DNA from 2 places in the Streptomyces sp. BI87 genome. Region 1 is predicted to be linked to the other one. Evidence: riboswitches for the same ligand, from Rfam matches in the RefSeq annotation. Region 1 holds a riboswitch; the other holds the start of a gene.
The links. Region 1 has a riboswitch for S-adenosylmethionine ahead of OIM89_RS23440 (aminotransferase class V-fold PLP-dependent enzyme). Riboswitches for the same ligand answer to the same signal wherever they lie in the genome.
Positions count from the first base shown of each region.

Region 2: another riboswitch for S-adenosylmethionine. It lies ahead of thrC (threonine synthase); the one in region 1 lies ahead of OIM89_RS23440 (aminotransferase class V-fold PLP-dependent enzyme).

Region 1 covers NZ_CP110079.1:5,253,079-5,263,041, forward strand. Annotated here, with positions in the region: gene OIM89_RS23415 (heme-copper oxidase subunit III) at 1-497, shown strand, start outside; gene OIM89_RS23420 (c-type cytochrome) at 573-1,382, shown strand; gene OIM89_RS23425 (ubiquinol-cytochrome c reductase iron-sulfur subunit) at 1,379-2,431, shown strand; gene OIM89_RS23430 (cytochrome b) at 2,428-4,068, shown strand; gene trpD (anthranilate phosphoribosyltransferase) at 4,201-5,265, shown strand; SAM riboswitch class IV at 5,382-5,498, shown strand; gene OIM89_RS23440 (aminotransferase class V-fold PLP-dependent enzyme) at 5,770-7,134, shown strand; gene OIM89_RS23445 (glycerate kinase) at 7,095-8,321, opposite strand; gene OIM89_RS23450 (SLC13 family permease) at 8,377-9,789, opposite strand; gene OIM89_RS23455 (response regulator transcription factor) at 9,866-9,963, opposite strand, start outside.
Region 2 covers NZ_CP110079.1:2,913,720-2,923,682, forward strand. Annotated here, with positions in the region: gene OIM89_RS12580 (hypothetical protein) at 31-516, shown strand; gene OIM89_RS29990 (50S ribosomal protein bL37) at 642-719, opposite strand; gene groL (chaperonin GroEL) at 903-2,525, opposite strand; gene OIM89_RS12590 (cold-shock protein) at 3,035-3,238, opposite strand; gene OIM89_RS12595 (MoaD/ThiS family protein) at 3,683-3,961, opposite strand; gene thrC (threonine synthase) at 4,048-5,355, opposite strand; SAM riboswitch class I at 5,373-5,530, opposite strand; gene OIM89_RS12605 (glucosyl-3-phosphoglycerate synthase) at 5,838-6,860, shown strand; gene OIM89_RS12610 (alpha,alpha-trehalose-phosphate synthase (UDP-forming)) at 6,916-8,367, shown strand; gene otsB (trehalose-phosphatase) at 8,387-9,244, opposite strand; gene OIM89_RS12620 (DUF3263 domain-containing protein) at 9,300-9,605, opposite strand; gene OIM89_RS12625 (hypothetical protein) at 9,736-9,963, opposite strand, start outside.

The DNA of each region.
Region 1 (9,963 bases):
CCCTCTTCGCGATGTACTTCACCCTGCGATCGGTGACCGGGCCGGATCACTGGAAGGAAATGGCGGACAGCCTGAACTTCCCGTTCTCGCTCACCAACACCTCCATCCTGGTGCTCTCCTCAGTCACCTGCCAGCTCGGCGTCTTCGCCGCCGAGCGCGGGGACGTGAAGAAGCTCCGGATGTGGTTCATCGTGACCTTCATCATGGGTGCGATCTTCATCGGCGGTCAGGTACTCGAGTACACCGAGCTGGTCAAGCACGAGGGGCTCACCATCTCCTCGGACCCGTACGGCTCCGTGTTCTACCTGACCACCGGCTTCCACGGACTGCACGTGCTGGGCGGTTTGTTCGCCTTCCTTGCCGTCCTCGGCCGCACCTACGCGGCCAGGAGGTTCACCCACGAACAGGCCACGTCCGCCATCGTCGTGTCCTACTACTGGCACTTCGTCGATGTCGTCTGGATCGGCCTCTTCGCCACGATCTACATGATCAAGTAATTAGGTCTCGTACTTCGTACGAAGTCCCACTGCCCAGAAGCATCGACGCAGAAGATCCTGACACCGGGGTAATCCGTGAAAAAGCTCTCCGCACGACGACGCCATCCGCTGGCGGCGTTCGTCGTCCTACTCCTCGCGCTGGCGGCCACCGGGGGGCTGTACACCGCGTTCGCACCCGCGGACAAGGCGCAGGCCGAAGAAACCGCCCAGTCCCTCGCCATCGAGGAGGGCAAGAAGCTCTACGCCGTGGGCTGCTCCAGCTGCCACGGCACCGGCGGTCAGGGCAGCTCTGACGGTCCGAGCCTGGTCGGCGTGGGATCGGCCGCGGTCGACTTCCAGGTCGGCACCGGCCGGATGCCGCTCCAGCAGCCCGGCGCCCAGGCACCGGCCAAGCCGGCGATCTACACCCAGGCCGAGATCGACCAGATGGCGGCCTACATCGCCTCGCTCGGCGCCGGCCCCACGACGCCGACCGCCAAGCAGTACAGCCCCGAGGGCGCCGACATCGCCAACGGCGGCACACTGTTCCGCAACAACTGCGCGCAGTGCCACAACTTCACCGGCGAGGGCGGTGCGCTCACCAACGGCAAGTACGCGCCCGACCTCACGGACGTGAGCCCCAAGCACATCTACGAGGCCATGCAGACCGGCCCGCAGAACATGCCGTCCTTCCCGGACACGGTCCTGCCCGAGCAGGAGAAGAAGGACGTCGTCGCGTACCTCCAGACGGTCAACAGCGACAAGTCCGAGAACCCCGGCGGTCTGAAGCTGGGCGGTATCGGCCCGGTGGCCGAAGGACTCTTCGCGTGGATCTTCGGCCTCGGCACCCTGATCGCCGTGGCCATCTGGGTCGCCGCCCGGACCGCAAAGGCCAAGAAGTCATGAGCAGCCAAGAGAATTCTGAAGAGAACCTGCCGACGAAGCAGGACTCCGCGCACGGCGCGGTGGCCGTGGCGGACGACCCGTTCGCCGACCCCGGCCTGCCCCCTCACGAGGCCCGGCAGCAGGACCTGGACGAGCGGACCGCCAAGCGGTCCGAGCGGACCGTCGCCCTGCTCTTCACGGTGTCGATGCTGGCGACCATCGGGTTCATCGCGTGCTTCGTGATCTTCCCGGTCGACAAGATCGTCCACATCTGGCCCATCGGCAAGGTCAGCGCCCTCAACTTCTCCCTGGGCCTGACCCTCGCCGTGGCGCTGTTCTGCATCGGCGCGGGCGCCGTCCACTGGGCGCGCACCCTGATGTCGGACGTGGAGATCGCCGACGACCGGCACCCGATCTCGGCCGAGCCCGAGGTCAAGGCCAAGGTCCTCAACGACTTCAAGCAGGGCGCCGAGGATTCGGTCCTGGGCCGTCGCAAGCTCATCCGCAACACCATGTTCGGCGCGCTGGCCATGGTGCCGCTCTCCGGCGTCGTCCTCCTGCGCGACCTCGGTCCGCTCCCCGAGGACAAGCTGCGCCACACCCTGTGGGGCAAGGGCAAGGCCCTGGTCAACATGAACACGGGTGAGCCGCTGCGTCCCGAGGACATCGCGGTCGGCTCGCTGACCTTCGCCAAGCCCGAGGGCCTGGAGGAGCACGACCACGGCTTCATGAACGAGATCGCCAAGGCCGCCCTGATGATCGTCCGGCTCCAGCCGGAGGACATCAAGGACAAGCGCGAGCTCGACTGGTCGCACGAGGGCATCGTGGCCTTCTCCAAGATCTGCACGCACGTCGGCTGCCCCATCAGCCTCTACGAGCAGCAGACGCACCACGCGCTCTGCCCGTGCCACCAGTCCACCTTCGACCTCTCCGACGGTGCCCGGGTGATCTTCGGCCCCGCCGGACATGCCCTGCCGCAGCTGCACATCGGCGTGAACGACGAGGGCTACCTTGAAGCCCTCGGCGACTTCGATGAGCCCGTCGGTCCTGCCTTCTGGGAGCGCGGATGAGTAACACGACCACAGCGCCTGCCAATGAGCAGCGGGGCAAGGCTCCCGCGGGCGAGCGGGTGGCGGACTGGGCAGACGGCCGGCTGGGGATCTACTCCCTCGCCAAGGCCAACCTGCGCAAGGTCTTCCCGGACCACTGGTCCTTCATGCTCGGCGAGATCTGCCTCTACAGCTTCATCATCATCATCCTCACGGGTGTGTACCTGACGCTGTTCTTCCACCCGTCGATGAACGAGGTGGAGTACCACGGCGTCTACGCGCCGATGCAGGGCGTGCTGATGTCCGAGGCGTACGCCTCGACGCTCGACATCAGCTTCGAGGTCCGCGGTGGTCTGCTCATCCGGCAGATCCACCACTGGGCCGCGCTGATCTTCCTCGCCGGCATGTTCGTGCACATGATGCGCGTCTTCTTCACGGGCGCCTTCCGCAAGCCGCGTGAGATCAACTGGCTGTTCGGCTTCCTGCTCTTCGTCCTCGGCATGTTCACCGGTTTCACCGGCTACTCGCTCCCGGACGACCTGCTGTCGGGCACCGGTGTCCGGTTCACCCAGGGCGCGATCCTGTCGGTGCCGATCGTCGGTACCTACATCTCGATGTTCCTGTTCGGCGGCGAGTTCCCCGGCACGGACTTCGTGGCCAGGTTCTACTCGATCCACATCCTGCTGCTGCCGGGCATCATGCTCGGCCTCGTGGTGGCCCACCTGATCCTGGTCTTCTACCACAAGCACACGCAGTTCCCCGGTCCCGGCCGGACCGAGAAGAACGTCGTGGGCATGCCGCTCATGCCGGTCTACATGGCGAAGGCCGGAGGCTTCTTCTTCCTGGTCTTCGGTGTCATCGCGGCGGTCGCCGCCATCGCGACGATCAACCCGATCTGGACGATCGGCCCGTACCGGCCGGACATGGTGGGTACCGGCGCCCAGCCGGACTGGTACATGGGCTTCGCCGAGGGCCTGGTCCGCGTGATGCCTGGCTGGGAGATCAACCTCTGGGGCCACACGCTGGTCCTGGGTGTCTTCATCCCGCTGGTGGTCTTCGGTCTGGTGCTGGGCGCGATGGCGGTCTATCCGTTCATCGAGTCCTGGATCACCGGTGACAAGCGCGAGCACCACCTGCTGGACCGCCCGCGCAACGCACCGACGCGTACCGCGCTCGGCGTCGCCTGGATCACGATGTACATGATCACGCTGGTGGGTGGTGGAAACGACCTCTGGGCGACCCACTTCCACCTCTCGATCAACGCGATCACCTGGTTCGTCCGGATCGGCTTCTTCGCCGGACCGGTCATCGCCTTCATCGTGACCAAGCGGATCTGCCTGGGTCTCCAGCGGCGCGACGCCGAGAAGGTGCTGCACGGACGCGAGTCCGGCATCATCAAGCGGCTTCCGCACGGTGAGTTCATCGAGGTCCACGAGCCGCTCAGCCAGGAGCAGCTGCACACCCTCACCCAGCACGAGCAGTACAAGCCGGTCGAGATCGGCCCGACGGTCGACGAGAACGGTGTCGAGCGCAAGGTCAAGGGCGGCGAGAAGCTCAGGGCCAAGCTCTCCCAGGCGTACTTCGGCGAGGGGACCCAGATCCCCAAGCCGACCGCCGAGGAGTACAAGGAGATCCAGGAAGGCCACGGCCACCACTGATCTCCGCGCCACCCTGACCGACTGATCGCCACGCCTGGGGCCCCGTCCATTCGCTGGACGGGGCCCCAGGCCGTTGCCGGGCTTGGTTAGGGTATGGACCATCCCGCAGTTCGAGACGAACCAGGAGCGACCATGAGCGCTGCGCAACCCGCTGGAGGCGACACCACGGCGGTCCGTTCCTGGCCGGAGGTGCTCAACGGCCTGCTGGAGGGACGTGACCAGAGCGCCGACGCCACCGCCTGGGCGATGGACCGCATCATGCGCGGCGAGGCCACCGACGCCCAGATCGCCGGCTTCGCGGTCGCGCTGCGGGCCAAGGGCGAGACGGTCCAGGAGATCAGCGGCCTGGTCCACGGGATGTACGCGCACGCCCGCACCATCGAGGTGCCCGGCGAGAGCGTCGACATCGTCGGCACCGGCGGCGACGGCGCCCGTACGGTCAACATCTCCACCATGTCCGCCATCGTGATCGCGGGGACGGGCGCCAAGGTCGTCAAGCACGGCAACCGGGCCGCCTCCTCGGCCTCGGGCGCCTCCGACGTGCTGGAGAAGCTCGGCGTCAATCTGGAGCTGGCCCCCGGCCGGGTCGCCGAGGTCGCGGAGGAGGCCGGGATCACCTTCTGTTTCGCGGTCCGCTTCCACCCGGCGCTGCGGCACGTCGCCCCGGCCCGCAAGGAACTGGGCATCCGCACGGTCTTCAACTTCCTGGGACCGCTCACCAACCCGGCCCGGGTCCGCGCCCAGGCCACCGGGGTCGCCGACGCGCGGATGGCGCCGATCATCGCCGGCGTCCTCGCCGAACGCGGCTCCTCGGCGCTGGTCTTCCGGGGCGACGACGGGCTCGACGAGCTGACCACCACCGCCACCTCCCGGGTCTGGCTGGTCGGCGGCGGCGAGGTGCGCGAGGAGACCTTCGACCCGCGCGACGTCGGCATCGAACTGGTGCCGGTGGAGGCGCTGCGCGGCGCCGACGCCTCGTACAACGCCGATGTGGCGCGCAGACTCCTGGCGGGCGAGAAGGGCCCCGTCCGGGACGCCGTCCTGCTCAACTCCGCCGCGGCCCTCGCGGCCCTGCGCCCCTCGGCCGCGCCGCTGACCGAGCGCATCGCCGACGGGATGCGGCTGGCCGCCGAGTCGCTGGACTCCGGCCGCGCCCAGGCGGCCCTGGAGCGCTGGGTGGCGGCCTCCCACCGGTGAGGCCGCACCCCAAGTCGCGGCCCGCAGGCGGCCGTTGAGTATCCGCACCGCCGAGGCGCGGTCCGCATGACGGACCGCGCCTTGCGTGTTCCGCCCGGTGTGGCAAGATGCTGGCAGGTCATGAGTGACAGCGACTACGGCCCCGGCCCGCTGTCCGGCAACCCTCCGTCCGTGGCGGGGTGCCCCGGGTGAAGACCAGGCCGCGGTCAGACCGTCCGCGGCAAGCGCGGACCCCTCGCGCCCCGTCGGGGCGAGTGTCCAGGGGTCCTGGTCCTTCGAGGGAGCGGTTCTCGTGAGCAAGCGAATGCGTTAGGGCCGGCCGGCCCGACGGCGTCCCTCTCTTCTTTTCTCCCCGCGGCCTTCGGCCGCGAGGGCAGTGACGCCGTACTTCCCGGGTGACTCCCGGGACCCGGGCCGCGGTTGCCCCCCACCTCGCACCCCCTTCTCCGTCCTCGCCGCCGGGCGTCGCCACGCGCCCCGCCGCGCACCGCTCCGGGAGTACCCATGACCGCCACCGCCGTCCACGCCGTCGCCGAACCGACGATTTGTGCCCCGCTGCCCGTTCTGGGCGCTGACGTGACCGTCCCCCTCGCCACCGGCGGGGAGCGCACCTACGCCGCCCTCGACTACGCCGCCAGCGCCCCCGCCCTCCAGCGGGTCTGGGACGACGTGGCCGCCTACGCCCCCTACTACGGCAGCGTCCACCGGGGGGCCGGGCACCTCTCCCAGCTCTCCACCGACCTCTTCGAGAAGAGCAGGGCCACCGTCGCCGCCTTCCTCGGCTGCCGCCCCGACGACGAACTCCTCTTCACCCGCTCCACCACCGACTCCCTCAACCTGCTGGCCGGCGCCCTTCCCGAGGGGTGCGAGGTCTTCGTCTTCGAGACCGAGCACCACGCCGCACTGCTGCCCTGGCGCTCCGCCCGCCTCACCGTCCTCGACGCGCCCCGCAGCCACGACGAGGCCGTCCGCACCCTGGAGCGGGCCCTCGCCGCCCGCGACCCGTACGGCCCGGCGCTGGTCTGCGTCACCGGCGCCTCCAACGTCACCGGGGAGATCTGGCCGGTCCGCGAACTGGCCGCCGCCACCCACGCGCACGGCGCCCGCATCGTCCTGGACGCCGCCCAGCTCGCCCCGCACCGGCCCGTCTCGCTGACCGAGCTGGACGTCGACTGGGTCGCCTTCTCCGGTCACAAGCTGTACGCGCCGTTCGGCTCCGGGGTGCTGGCCGGACGCGCCGACTGGCTGCGCGCCGCCGAGCCGTACCTCGCCGGGGGCGGGGCCAGCCGGACCGTCACCCGCGCCGAGGACGGCGGGGTGGAGGTCTCCTGGCACACCGGCGCGGCCCGGCACGAGGCCGGCTCGCCCAACGTCATCGGCGCCTACGCCGTCGCCGCCGCCTGCACCGCGCTCACCGAAGCGGGGCAGGAGCAGCTGGCCGTCCGCGAGGAGGCGCTGCTGGAGCGGCTGCTGACCGGCCTCGCGGAACTGCCCGGCATCCGCGTCCTGAACCTCTTCGGGGCCGGCGCCGACCGGGTGGGCGTGGTCTCCTTCACGGCCGAGGGCTGGCACAGCTCGCACCTGGCCGCCGCCCTCTCCGCCGAGTACGGCATCGGCGTCCGCGACGGCCTCTTCTGCGCCCACCCGCTGGTGCGCACCCTGCTGGAGGCGGAGCGGACCGAGCCCGGCGAGTGCGGTGCGCCCCAGGAGACCGACGGGCAGGCGCTCAGCGCGGTCCGGGTCAGCTTCGGGGCGGGGACGCCCGAGGAGCACGTCGAGCGGTTCCTCGGCGCCGTCCGCGAACTGGTCACCACCGGCGCCCGCCTGGACTACCGCACCGTCGACGGGCGCTGGGTCCCGGCCGTCTGAACGACGGCGGCGGCCGCCGCGACCGGGCCGAGCCGTGCCCCGAGCAAAACCATCCGCAGGGCCCGCTCGGTGGCGTCGGTGAGGAACTCCGCGCCCCGGCCCAGCGCCTCCGCCAGCCCCACCGGCGCGGGCAGGATGCCGCTGCAGGCGTCCACGCCGGGTACCTGGCCGTGGCCCTCGCCGAGGGTTCCGGCCAGCGCCAGCACCGGGCGGCCGGAGAGCTTGGCGCGGCGGGCCACCTCGGCGGGCACCTTGCCGCGCGGGGTCTGCGCGTCGAGGGCGCCCTCGGCGGTCACCACCAGGTCGGCCCGGGCCAGCCGGACGTCCAGGTCGAGCCGCCCGAGCAGCACCTCGAAGCGGGGCCGCAGCTCGGCCCCGAGGGCGGCGAGCCCCGCCCCGAGCCCGCCGGAGGCGCCCGTACCGGCGTCCAGCCGGAGGTCGGCGAGGCGGCAGCGGCCCGGTGCCACATCCCGGGCCAGCACCGCCGCCCACCGCTCCAGACCGGCCGCCAGCTGCTCGACCCGCTCGGGCGAGGCCCCCTTCTGCGGACCGAAGACCCGCGCCACGCCCCGCTCCCCGCAGAGCACGTTGTACGGGTTGCAGGCCACCTTGATCCCGGCGCGGGCCAGCCGGGGGTCGAGCCCGGCCGTGTCGATCCGTGCCAGGCGTGACAACTCCACGCCGCCCGGTCCCAGTTCGCGCCCCTCGGCGTCCAGGAGGCGGGCGCCCAGAGCCTGGAGCGCGCCGGCGCCCCCGTCGGACGTACCGGAGTCGCCGCAGCCGACCAGGACGCGGGTGGCGCCGGCGTCGAGGGCGGCGGTGATCAGTTCGCCGACGCCGCGGGTGGTGGTGCGGCCGGGGTCGCGGGCGGTGCGGGGGACCAGGGCGAGGCCCGCGACGGCGGCCATCTCCACCACCGCCGTGGAGTCGGGGAGCAGAGCGAAGTGAGTCGGCACCGGGGCGCCCACGGGGCCGGTGGCGGTGCGGTGGAGGAGCCGGCCGCCCGCCGCCTCGGCCAGTGCCTCGGCGGTGCCCTCGCCGCCGTCGACCAGCGGGATCAGGTCCACCTCGGCGTCGGGGACCACCCGGTGGATGCCGGCGGCGATGGCGCGGGCCGCCTCCGGAGCGGAGAGGGACTCCTTGAATCCGCTGGGGGCGACGGCGAAACGGGTCGGGTACTGCGGCACGGTGACTCCCGGGGATCGGGCGGACAGGACGGTGTGGGGGAGAGGCGCGCGGCCGTCAGGAGACGGGCACGCCGAGCAGCGGCCACACCGCGAGGGCGAAGGCCAGCACCAGCAGGGCGGTCAGCGGCGCGAGCAGCGCCGAGAGCCGCAGCAGGTCGCGCGGGGTGTACGTGGGGGTGTCCGGTATCCCGGCGAAGAGCGTCACCGGCTTCGCGGAGGCGGGCAGGGTGTGGCAGAAGCCCGCTGCGGCGGTGGAGGCGAGGGCGGCCGCGACCGGGTTGACCCCGGCGCCCGCGGCGGCGGCCACCACCAGCGGGACCAGCACGCTGGACCGGGCCGAGCGGGACTGGAGGACCAGGTGGGCCGCCGTGCTGACCCCGATCACCACGGCGAGGAAGGCCCACGGCGGTACGTCCAGCGGCACCCCGCCGACCAGCCAGCGGGCCGCGCCCGAGTCGGCCAGCGCGATGCCCATCGCCATCGTCGCGGCCATGAAGAGCAGCAGCGACCAGGGCACGGTGCGCAGCGCGTCCTTCATCCGGACCGTGCCCAGCGCCGGGGAGGCGGCGACCACCGCGCCGATCAGCGCGACCACCGCCGGGGGCACCCGGTGCAGGGGCTCGCTGCACCAGAGCACCACCACGGTGGTGAGCAGCAGGGCGCAGCGGGCCTCGGCGGGGGAGAGGGGACCGGTCACCGGGGAGTCGCTGTGCTGCTGGATGTCGTCCGCGCCGATCCGCACCGGGCCCTTGCGGTCGGCGCGCCGGGTGGTGGTCAGCAGGACCGCCTCGGCGGCGAGGTGGGAGGAGGCGATGGCGAGGGGGAGCCCCAGCAGCAGCCACTCGGTGAAGCCGATCCGCTCCCCGGTGGCCTCCCAGAGCACCGAGACGGTGATGAGGTGGGCGCCGGCACCGATCAGCGTGGCCACCGCCGACAGCAGGATGACGGTGGGGAAGAGCAGCGCCAGCATCACCACCACCCGGCGCCGGTCGCTCAGCACCTTGGCGAGCGCCAGGAAGACCGGCAGGGCGAGGGCGGCCCGGCCCGAGGTGGCCGGGACGGCGAAGGCGGTGACGACCAGCGCGGCGGTGGTCAGGTGGACCAGTTGGCGCACCGAGCGGGCACCGCTCACCAGGAAAGCCGCCGCCCGGCCCGCGAGCCCGGTCCTGCCCACCGCGGCGGCCAGCACGAAGGCGCAGATCAGCAGCCAGACGGTGTCGTCGCCGAGGGTGCCGAAGAGGGCGTCGCTGCTGATCACGCCGGTCACGGTGAGGGCGAGCCCGGCGCCGAGCGCGACGTAGGTGTCGTCCACCGGGCCGGCGATCCAGGCGGCGGTGGCGAGGACGAAGACGCCGAGCGTCAGCCGCCCCTCGCCGGTCAGGCCGGGGAACTGGCCGGGGACGAGGAGCAGGGCGCAGACGCTCAGCGCCGCGCACCACAGCGCGGCCTGGCGGAGAGTCAGGGTCACCCGTTCAGCCTGGGCGGCGGGGGTGAGCCGCCCATGAGGCCGTCATGAAGGAAGTCTCATGCGGCCCCGGCCCCGGTCACCCCTGCGGCAGCCGGTACCCCATTCCGCGCACCGTCTCGATCCGGTGGGCGCCGAGCTTGCGGCGCAGGGCGCGTACGTAGACGTCGACGATGT
Region 2 (9,963 bases), 2.3 Mb from region 1:
CACCCTCCCGCGTACCGGAGGATGGGCCCCATGACCACGACCCGCCCCGGCACCGCCCCCGACGGGGCGGACGACCCGTACGAGCCGGTGTTCACGCCCGCCCGGGGCGGCACGCGGTACGTCTACAACCACCGCAATCCGGTCGGGCTCGCCCTGATCCTGCTGGCGCCGCTCACCGCGCTCGGCGTCATCCTCTACCTGCACGACACCGGCAGCTGGAGCCGCGGCGAACTGCGGGACGCGGTCTACCGGGCCGCCGAGGAGATGAACCGGGCCCCGCACGTCCACCACTCCGACCTGGGCTACGCCTGGTCCCTGGAGGACGCCGTCGACCGGCAGCCGGGCACCCCGTTCATCGGCGCCTCCGTCCACCGGGGCACCGGCCCGGACCGCACCGCGTACACAGTCACCGGCTCCGGCACCTCCGCCGCGTACTGCCTCCACGTCTACGAGGGCCACGACGCGGCCGCCGACCGGTCGATCCTCCACGTCTCCGCCGAGGACGGACCCTGCTGACCGCGCCGACCCGCTGAACGCGACGACGCCCCCGCCTGCCGCCTGCGGCGGTGTGACGGGGGCGTGGTGCCGGCGCGCCCGGGCCCTTCGGGGTCTCCCCCGGCCTCAGGAGCGCCGCACGGAAGTCAGGACTGCGGCCTGCTGCCGTGGTTGGCGCCGTTCTTGCGACGCGCCTTCTTCTTACGGCGACGCTTGGAGGACATGACCGCGCTCCTTTCTCTCGGACGTTCCGTGGCCGTGAGGCCGGGTCCACCCTCGCACATCGCGGGTGTCCGAGGCGATCCCGAGGACGGACAGCACCAACGCCACCGGGGCGGCATCCCTCGGAAGAGGGACACCGCCCCGGTGGGCGTGGTGCCGGACGGGCCGACCGGAAGCGAGTCCGGTCAGAAGTCCATGTCACCGCCGGGCATGCCACCCGGGGCAGCGGCGGCGGCCTTCTCCGGCTTGTCGGCGATGACGGCCTCGGTGGTGAGGAAGAGGGCGGCGATCGACGCGGCGTTCTGGAGCGCGGAACGCGTCACCTTGGCCGGGTCGAGGATGCCCTCGGCGATCATGTCGACGTACTCGCCGGTCGCGGCGTTCAGGCCGTGGCCCACGGCGAGGTTGCGCACCTTCTCCACGACCACGCCGCCCTCCAGGCCACCGTTGACGGCGATCTGCTTGAGCGGGGCCTCCAGGGCCAGCTTGACGGCGGCGGCACCGGTGGCCTCGTCGCCCTCGAGCTCCAGCTTCTCGAAGACCGAGGAAGCCTGGAGCAGAGCCACGCCACCACCGGCGACGATGCCCTCCTCGACGGCGGCCTTGGCGTTGCGCACCGCGTCCTCGATGCGGTGCTTGCGCTCCTTCAGCTCGACCTCGGTGGCGGCACCGGCCTTGATGACGGCCACGCCGCCGGCCAGCTTCGCCAGACGCTCCTGGAGCTTCTCACGGTCGTAGTCCGAGTCGCTGTTCTCGATCTCGGCGCGGATCTGCGCGACGCGGCCGTTGACCTGGTCGCTGTCGCCGGCACCGTCGACGATCGTGGTCTCGTCCTTGGTGATGACGACCTTGCGGGCGCGGCCCAGCAGGTCGAGACCGGCGTTCTCCAGCTTGAGGCCGACCTCCTCGGAGATGACCGTGCCGCCCGTGAGGATGGCGATGTCACCGAGCATGGCCTTGCGGCGGTCGCCGAAGCCCGGGGCCTTGACGGCGACGGACTTGAAGGTGCCGCGGATCTTGTTGACCACCAGGGTCGACAGGGCCTCGCCCTCGACGTCCTCGGCGATGATCAGCAGCGGCTTGCCCGACTGCATGACCTTCTCCAGCAGCGGGAGCAGGTCCTTCACGTTGCCGATCTTGGAGTTGACGATGAGGATGTACGGGTCGTCGAGCGACGCCTCCATCCGCTCCATGTCGGTGGCGAAGTACGCCGAGATGTAGCCCTTGTCGAAGCGCATACCCTCGGTGAGCTCCAGCTCCAGACCGAAGGTCTGGGACTCCTCGACGGTGATGACGCCTTCCTTGCCGACCTTGTCCATGGCCTCGGCGATCAGCTCGCCGATCTGGGTGTCGGCGGCGGAGATGGAGGCGGTGGAGGCGATCTGCTCCTTGGTCTCCACGTCCTTCGCCTGCTCCAGCAGCGCGGAGGAGACGGCCTCGACGGCCTTCTCGATGCCGCGCTTCAGGGCCATCGGGTTGGCACCCGCGGCGACGTTGCGCAGACCCTCGCGGACGAGCGCCTGGGCCAGGACGGTCGCGGTCGTCGTGCCGTCACCGGCGACGTCGTCCGTCTTCTTCGCGACCTCCTTGACCAGCTCGGCGCCGATCTTCTCGTACGGGTCTTCGAGCTCGATCTCCTTGGCGATGGAGACACCATCGTTGGTGATCGTGGGGGCGCCCCACTTCTTCTCGAGGACGACGTTGCGGCCCTTGGGGCCAAGGGTGACCTTGACGGCGTCGGCGAGCTGGTTCATCCCGCGCTCGAGACCGCGCCGCGCCTCCTCGTCGAACGCGATGATCTTGGCCATGTGAAGTGGTCCTCCCAGGACTGGGGGTCCCCCCGGACTCTGTCTGGGGGAGGGTGGATACTCCGGACCGTGCTGGCGCCCGCGACGGACGGCCTGCCTGCCTCGCGGTTCCTTGCCCCGCGCGGCCTGCGGGCCTCACCGACCCGGTCCTTCTGTCACTCTCACTCGGAGAGTGCTAACGCCAATAATTAGCACTCGGGGTAGGAGAGTGCAAGGCGCTAGGGGCCTCCGGCCCCGCGCCCGCGTGCTGGGGGCGCCCTGTCCGTACCGGCGGATGCGGAGGTCAGGCCGCCCTTGCCGCGGCGGGGGTGGGGTGGCCTCAAACGCCGGCCGGGCTCGAAGGATGGCCTCAAGCGCCGGCCGGGCTATCTATAGCCCGGCCGGCGCTTGAGGCCACGGAGCCCGGCCGTCGCTTGAGGCCATCGAGCCCGGTCGGCGTGTGAGGCCAGCGCAGAGGGCCCGCCCCCTGTTGTGGGGCGGGCCCTCGTGAGTGTGGTGCGGTCGGCGCCTCAGGCGGCCACGCGGACCATGTCCGCCTGCGGCCCCTTCTGACCCTGCGAGATCTCGAATTCGACCCTCTGACCCTCTTCAAGGGTGCGGTAGCCGTCCATCTGGATCGCGCTGTAGTGGACGAATACATCCGCACCACCGTCGACCGCGATGAAGCCGTAGCCCTTCTCCGCGTTGAACCACTTGACGGTGCCCTGAGCCATGCCTAACTCCCCTATTACTGGCCCTTGCACAGGCCCGCACTTCGCGGACCCGGGTCAGACCTCACCCCCCAACCTTCGGTCGGGGGTGTGCGCCGGAACGCGTCGACCGCCGCTGAATGTATCTGCCCAACTGCCGTCTGCAACAGGTCAGTCGGACGAGAAATCCGGGCGCGGGGAAAGGGCGGAACCGGGAGGATGCGCCGGAGTTCCGGGCAAGTCGGGCCCGGCAAAAGGCGCGCAAGGGGGCGAATAACCGGGGTACTTTGTGTGCTGCTCGCCGGGGAAAGAACGGCGGCTCATATGCTCCCGGCACAAACGCGGGAGGCTGTTCCCCAACTCTACCGCGTTCAACCATGCAGAATTGCCCCCTCCGCTTTCCCCGGAGGGAATGGAGCGGAGAGGGCAATGCGGTGGAGCGGGGGTTCGCCGCGGAGGCGGCGGGGCTCAGCAGCCGCCGGCGACCGCCGGGATGATCGAGATACCGGCGCCGTCGGGCGTGGCGGTCTCCAGGCCCTGCTCGAAGCGGACGTCGTCGTCGTTGACGTAGACGTTGACGAAGCGGCGCAGCTTGCCCTGGTCGTCCAGGACGCGGGCGGCGATGCCGGAGTGGTTCTTCTCCAGGTCGGCGATGACCTCGGCGAGGGTGGCGCCCTCGGCCGGGACCTCGGACTGGCCGCCGGTGTAGGTGCGCAGGATGGTGGGGATGCGGACGTTGACGCTCATGGGAGTGCCTTCCGGAAGCTGGGGCTGCGGTACGGGTGAGGGCGCGTCGGCGACGCGCGGGGCGAGGACGGCGTCGGGCGTCGGCGTCAGGAGGTGGCGAGACCGGCGGCGCGGAAGGCGTCCAGGTCGGGCCGGATGGTCGCGGTCGGTCCGGTGGTGGGCGCCACCGCGTCCAGGGTCTTGAGGCCGTCACCGGTGTTGAGGACGACGGTGGTCAGCGACGGGTCGATCAGCCCGGCCTCGATGAGCTTCCGGGTGACGCCGACGGTCACGCCGCCCGCCGTCTCCGCGAAGATCCCCTCGGTACGGGCGAGCAGCTTGATGGCGTCGACCACCTGCGCGTCGTCCACGTCCTCCACGGCGCCCCCGGTACGCCGGGCGATGTCCAGGACGTACGGGCCGTCGGCCGGGTTGCCGATCGCCAGCGACTTGGCGATGGTGTCGGGCTTCTGCGGGCGGACCACGTCGTGCCCGGCCTTGTACGCGGTGGAGACCGGCGAGCACCCCTCGGCCTGGGCGCCGAAGATCTTGTACGGGCGGTCCTCGACCAGCCCGAGCGCGATCAGCTCCTTGAACCCCTTGTCGATCTTGGTGAGCTGCGAGCCGGAGGCCACCGGGATCACGATCTGGTCGGGCAGCCGCCAGCCGAGCTGCTCCGCGATCTCGTACGCCAGGGACTTGGAGCCCTCGCCGTAGTACGGGCGCAGGTTGACGTTGACGAAGCCCCAGCCCTCGCCGAGCGGGTCGCCGATCAGCTCGGAGCAGAAGCGGTTCACGTCGTCGTAGTTGCCCTCGATGCCCACCAGGTCGCCGCCGTAGACCGCGGCCATGACGACCTTGCCCTGCTCCAGGTCGTGCGGGATGAAGACGCAGGAGCGGAATCCGGCGCGGGCGGCGGCGGCGCCGACGGCTCCGGCCAGGTTGCCGGTGGAGGAGCAGGAGAGGGTGGTGAAGCCGAAGGCGCGGGCGGCCTCGACGGCGATGGCGACGACGCGGTCCTTGAAGGAGTGCGTCGGGTTGCCGGAGTCGTCCTTGACGTACAGGCCGCCGGTGACGCCCAGCTCGGCGGCGAGGTGGTCGGCCTTGACCAGCTGGGTGAAGCCCGGGTTGAGGCTGGGCTTGGTGGCCACGTCGGCGGGGACGGGCAGCAGCGGGGCGTACCGCCAGATGTTGTCCGGGCCGGCCTCGATGGCGGCGCGCAGGGCCTCGGGGTCGCCGGTGGGGAGGTCGTAGGCGACCTCCAGGGGCCCGAAACAGCTCACGCAGGCGAAGACGGGGCCGAGCGGGAAGCGCTCGCCGCACTCACGGCAGGAGAGGGCGACAGCGGGACCGAGATCGACCGCGGGGGCGTCCTGCGAGGGGGTTGCGGGGGTGGCGACGGTGTGCACAGCCATGACGGCGAGGCCCTTTCTCCTCATCTTCCTCGCGACGCATCTCGCCGCGAGACGGAATTGGCACCTTCCCGAGCCGGGAGCCTCGCGGACGCGGGTGGAACACGCGCCGGGAGTACCGACCGGAGGGTTGCCGGGGCTTCAACGGGCCGTGTCCCTCTGCCCCTCTGGATGAGCGGTATGGCGTCGGAGCCCTTGTCTGGTGGGGCCGAACGCGTTTGTCGGGCGCGGAACCGGCGTCTCTCGACATGCGATGGTCACGCGCGCTGTTCAAGACTGTAACCGACGGCTTGGACAGTTGTGTGGGTCGTCCGAACCGCGAGATGGGGCCCAGGTACCGGCAGCGCCGCCGGCCGCCGCCCCTCGTCACCGACCGCTTTTCTGGCGCATCGCCCTCCCGCGAGGACGCGCGGAGGCCCGGGGGATCATGGGACATCACCTAGGACATGGCCTCGGACATGACCCGGACATGAGGGGACGATCACGTGCTCGAAGAGGTGGAGCGCTGGCTCACCAAGCGGTCCTGGTCCGCCGCCGACCGGCCGCTGAGCGCACTGGTGGCGGCCAAACGCAGGAGCGGGTCCACGGTCAGCGTGGTGCTGCCCGCCCTGAACGAGGAGGCGACGGTCGGGGCGATCGTGGCGGAGATCCGCCGCTCGCTCATGGAGGCCGTACCGCTCGTCGACGAACTGGTGGTGATCGACTCCGGTTCCACCGACCGCACCTCGCAGGAGGCCGCGGCCGCCGGGGCCCGGGTCGTGCACCGCGACGTGATCCTGCCGAGGATGCCCGCCGTGCCCGGCAAGGGCGAGGTGCTGTGGCGGTCACTGATGGTGACCAGCGGGGACATCGTCTGCTTCGTCGACGCCGACCTGAAGGACTTCTCGCCCGACTTCGTCTCGGGCATCGTCGGCCCCCTGCTGACCGACCCGGACGTCGACTTCGTCAAGGCGATGTACGACCGTCCGCTCGGCTCGGCCCCCGGCCAGGGCGGCCGCGTCACCGAACTCATGGCCCGCCCGGTCCTCAACCTGCACTGGCCGCGGCTGGCGGGCTTCGTCCAGCCGCTGGGCGGCGAGTACGCGGTCCGCCGGAGCCTGCTGGAGCAGCTGCCGTTCCCCGTCGGCTACGGCGTGGAGCTGGGGTTGCTGGTGGACGCCCTGCACACGGTCGGCCTCGACGCGCTGGCCCAGGTGGACGTGGGCGTCCGCATCCACCGCCACCAGGACGGCCTGGCGCTCGGCCGCATGGCCGCAGCCATCTACCGCACGGCCCAGCTCCGGCTGGCCCGCGGCCACCTGGTCCGCCCGGAACTGACCCAGTTCGAACGCGGCGACGACGGCTTCGTGGCCCGCACCACCCAGGTCGACACGGAGGAGCGCCCCCCGATGATCGAGATCACCGAGTACCGCGGCGGCCGCCTCGCCGGAGCCCCGCGGGAGCCCCTGCCGGAACACACCGCCCACACCCGCGTCCCGGAGGACCCGTACCACCGGCGGACGGGATGAGGACAAGCTCCGTCGCGGGTGTTTGCCACCCACAGGAACAGGCTAGGTACGCCGCATGGCTGTGACGTCTGACAGTGCACGCATTCTGGTCGCCTCCAACCGCGGCCCCGTCTCGTACGCCCTGCTGCCCGAAGGGGAGCTGGAGGCCAGGCGGGGCGGGGGCGGGCTGGTGTCGGGGCTCTCCGCGATCGGGGCGGACGCCTCCACGCTGTGGGTGTGTGCCGCGCTGGGCGACGGGGACCGCGAGGCGGCGCGCCGGGCCGGTACGAGCACGCTGGACGCGGAGGACACCGGCGGGCAGCGGGTGCGGATGCTGGACATCCCGGCCGAGACGCACGCCGCCGCGTACAACGGCATCGCCAACTCCGTGCTGTGGTTCGTCCACCACATGCTGTACCAGACCCCGGTGGAGCCGGCCTTCGGCCCGGAGTTCCGGGAGGAGTGGGCTGCGTACGAGGCGTACAACCGCGCCTTCGCGGAGGCGCTGGCCGCCGAGGCCGGTGAGGGCGCGGCCGTGCTGGTGCAGGACTACCACCTGGCGCTGGTCCCGGGGATGCTCCGCGCGCTCCGGCCCGACCTGCGCATCTCCCACTTCACGCACACGCCGTGGGCCCCGCCGGACTACTTCCGGCTGCTCCCCGACGACATCGCCGCCCAGCTCCTGTCCGGCCTGCTCGGCGCGGACCGCCTCGGTTTCCTCACCCGGCGCTGGGCGGGCGCCTTCGCCGACTGCGCGCAGGCGGTCCTCGGCGCCGAGCGCGCCGGCGCCTCGGAGCTGGCGCACGACGGGCGGCGTACGGCGATCGGCGTGTACGGGCTGGGGGCGGACGCGGAGTTCCTGCGGGAGCGGGCGCACCGGACCGACGTGGACGACCGGCTGGTGGCGCTGCGCGAGCAGATCGGCGAGCCGGACCGGAAGACGATCGTCCGGGTGGACCGCACCGAGCTGTCGAAGAACATCGTCCGCGGCCTGCTCGCCTACCGCCAGCTCCTCCTCGACCACCCGGAGTGGGCGGGCCGCGTCGTCCACATCGCCTTCGCCTACCCCTCCCGCCAGGACCTGCCGGTCTACCGCGAGTACACCGCCTCCGTGCGGGCGCTGGCCGACGAGATCAACGAGCAGTTCGGCACGGTCGGCTGGACGCCGGTCGTCCTGCACGTCGAGGACGACTTCGCCCGCTCGCTGGCCGCCTACCGGCTGGCCGACGTGGCGCTGGTCAACCCGATCCGGGACGGCATGAACCTGGTCGCCAAGGAGGTCCCGGTCGTCTCCGACGCGGGCGTCGCCCTGGTCCTCTCCCGCGAGGCGGGCGCCTACGAGGAGCTGGGCGAGGACGCCCTGCCGGTCAACCCGTACGACGTGAGCGCCACCGCCCGCGCCCTCCACGACGCCCTGATGATGCCGCCCTCGGAGCGCGCCGAGCGCAGCAAGCGCCTGGCGGCGGCCGCTACGGCCCTGCCGCCCCAGCGCTGGTTCCTGGACCAGCTGGAGGCACTGGGCGGCTGACCACCGGCCCGGCCGGGCCTCACCGGGTCCGGCGGATCGTCTCGGCGAGGGCCGCCAGCAGCGCGGCGACCTGGCCGGGCCCCGGCACGACCAGGTCGGCGCGGGAGGCCAGCTCGGGGACCTCGTCACCGCTGCACACCAGCAGCCCGGGCACGCCCTCGCCGCGCAGCCGGTCGACGGCGTCGTAGGCGGCGAGGTCGCCCAGGTCGTCCCCGGCGTAGAGCACGGCGCGGGCGTCGGTCTCCTGGACGTAGTGGATCAGCGCGACGCCCTTGTCGATGCCGCGCGGGCGGATCTCCAGGACGAGGCGGCCCGGCTCCAGGTGGAGGCCGTGGCGTTCGGCCAGGGCGGCGAGGGGGCCGCGGAGGGTGGCGAAGGCGCCTTCGGGGTCCTCGGCGCGGCGGGTGTGGACGGCGAACGCCTGGCCCTTGTCCTCGGTCCAGAGGCCGGGCGGGTCTCCGGCGTCCGCGAGCACGGCGGGGAGTTCGGCGCGGGCGGCGGCGAGACCCGGGGGCGTCTCGGGGGTGTGGAGTTGGCCGGTGGCGGCGTCCCAGCGCTGGGCGCCGTAGTGGCCGAGGACCGTGAGGTGGCCGAGGCCGGGCTCGTCGGCGAACCCGCCGAGGAGGACCGCCTTCTCGGCGGGCCGCCCGGTGATCACCGCCACCGAGCGCACCAGCGGCGCCAGCTGGGCGAGGGCGGGGACCGCGTCGGGGTGGGCGCCGGCCCGGTCGGGGTCGGCGACGATCGGGGCGAGGGTGCCGTCGAAGTCCAGGCCGACGACGGCCTCGGCGGGCCGGGCCAGCAGGGTCTCCAGCCCTTCCCGCCCGGCGGCGGTGTCGGGCAGGGGCAGGGGCGAGGGGCGCGCGGGGCTGGCCATGCGGCAGACCCTACCGAGCGGGGCCGCGGCTGCCCATGGGGCACGCCCGGCCGGGTCAGCGGGCGGCGCGGCGGGCGGCCCGGCGTTCGCGGAGCCGGTTGACGGTGACCGGGTCGTGGCGCAGGGCGGCCGGGTCGTCCAGGAGGGCGCCGAGCAGCTGGTAGTAGCGGGTGGGCGAGAGACCGAGCTGCTCGCGGATGGCCCGCTCCTTGGTGCCGGGGCGCTGCCAGCCGCGCGCCTCGAAGGCGAGGACGGCGCGGTCCTGCTCGCTGAGGCCGTCGCCGAGGTCCCCGCCGCCGCCGTCGGAGTCCGGTTCCTGGGGCGTCGCCGCCTCCGGGGAGGCGGGCTCGTGGTCGGTCATACCTTCAGCCTATGTGCGGCGGGGCGCAGGCGACCACCGCGGGCGTCGGCCCTGGTGAGGGGTGCGTACGCACCCGTTTCCCCGCCGCGTCCTCGCGGGGGAGGGTCGCGGCGGGGAACGGGCGGAGCGGTCAGATCCGGCCTCCGGTCAGGCGGGTGATCGGCCCGTGGTGGGCGGCCGCGGAGCGGCGGCCCAGGGCGTAGGCCCCGCCGACGACGGAGACGGCTCCGGCGGCGACACCGCCCGCGATCACCTTGCGGTACTTGAGGATCGTCCAGGCCGCCGTGGCCTTGGTGGACACCTTGCCCGCGACCGCTGCGACGCTCTGCTGGCTCTTCTCCCAGCCGGCCGACGCGAA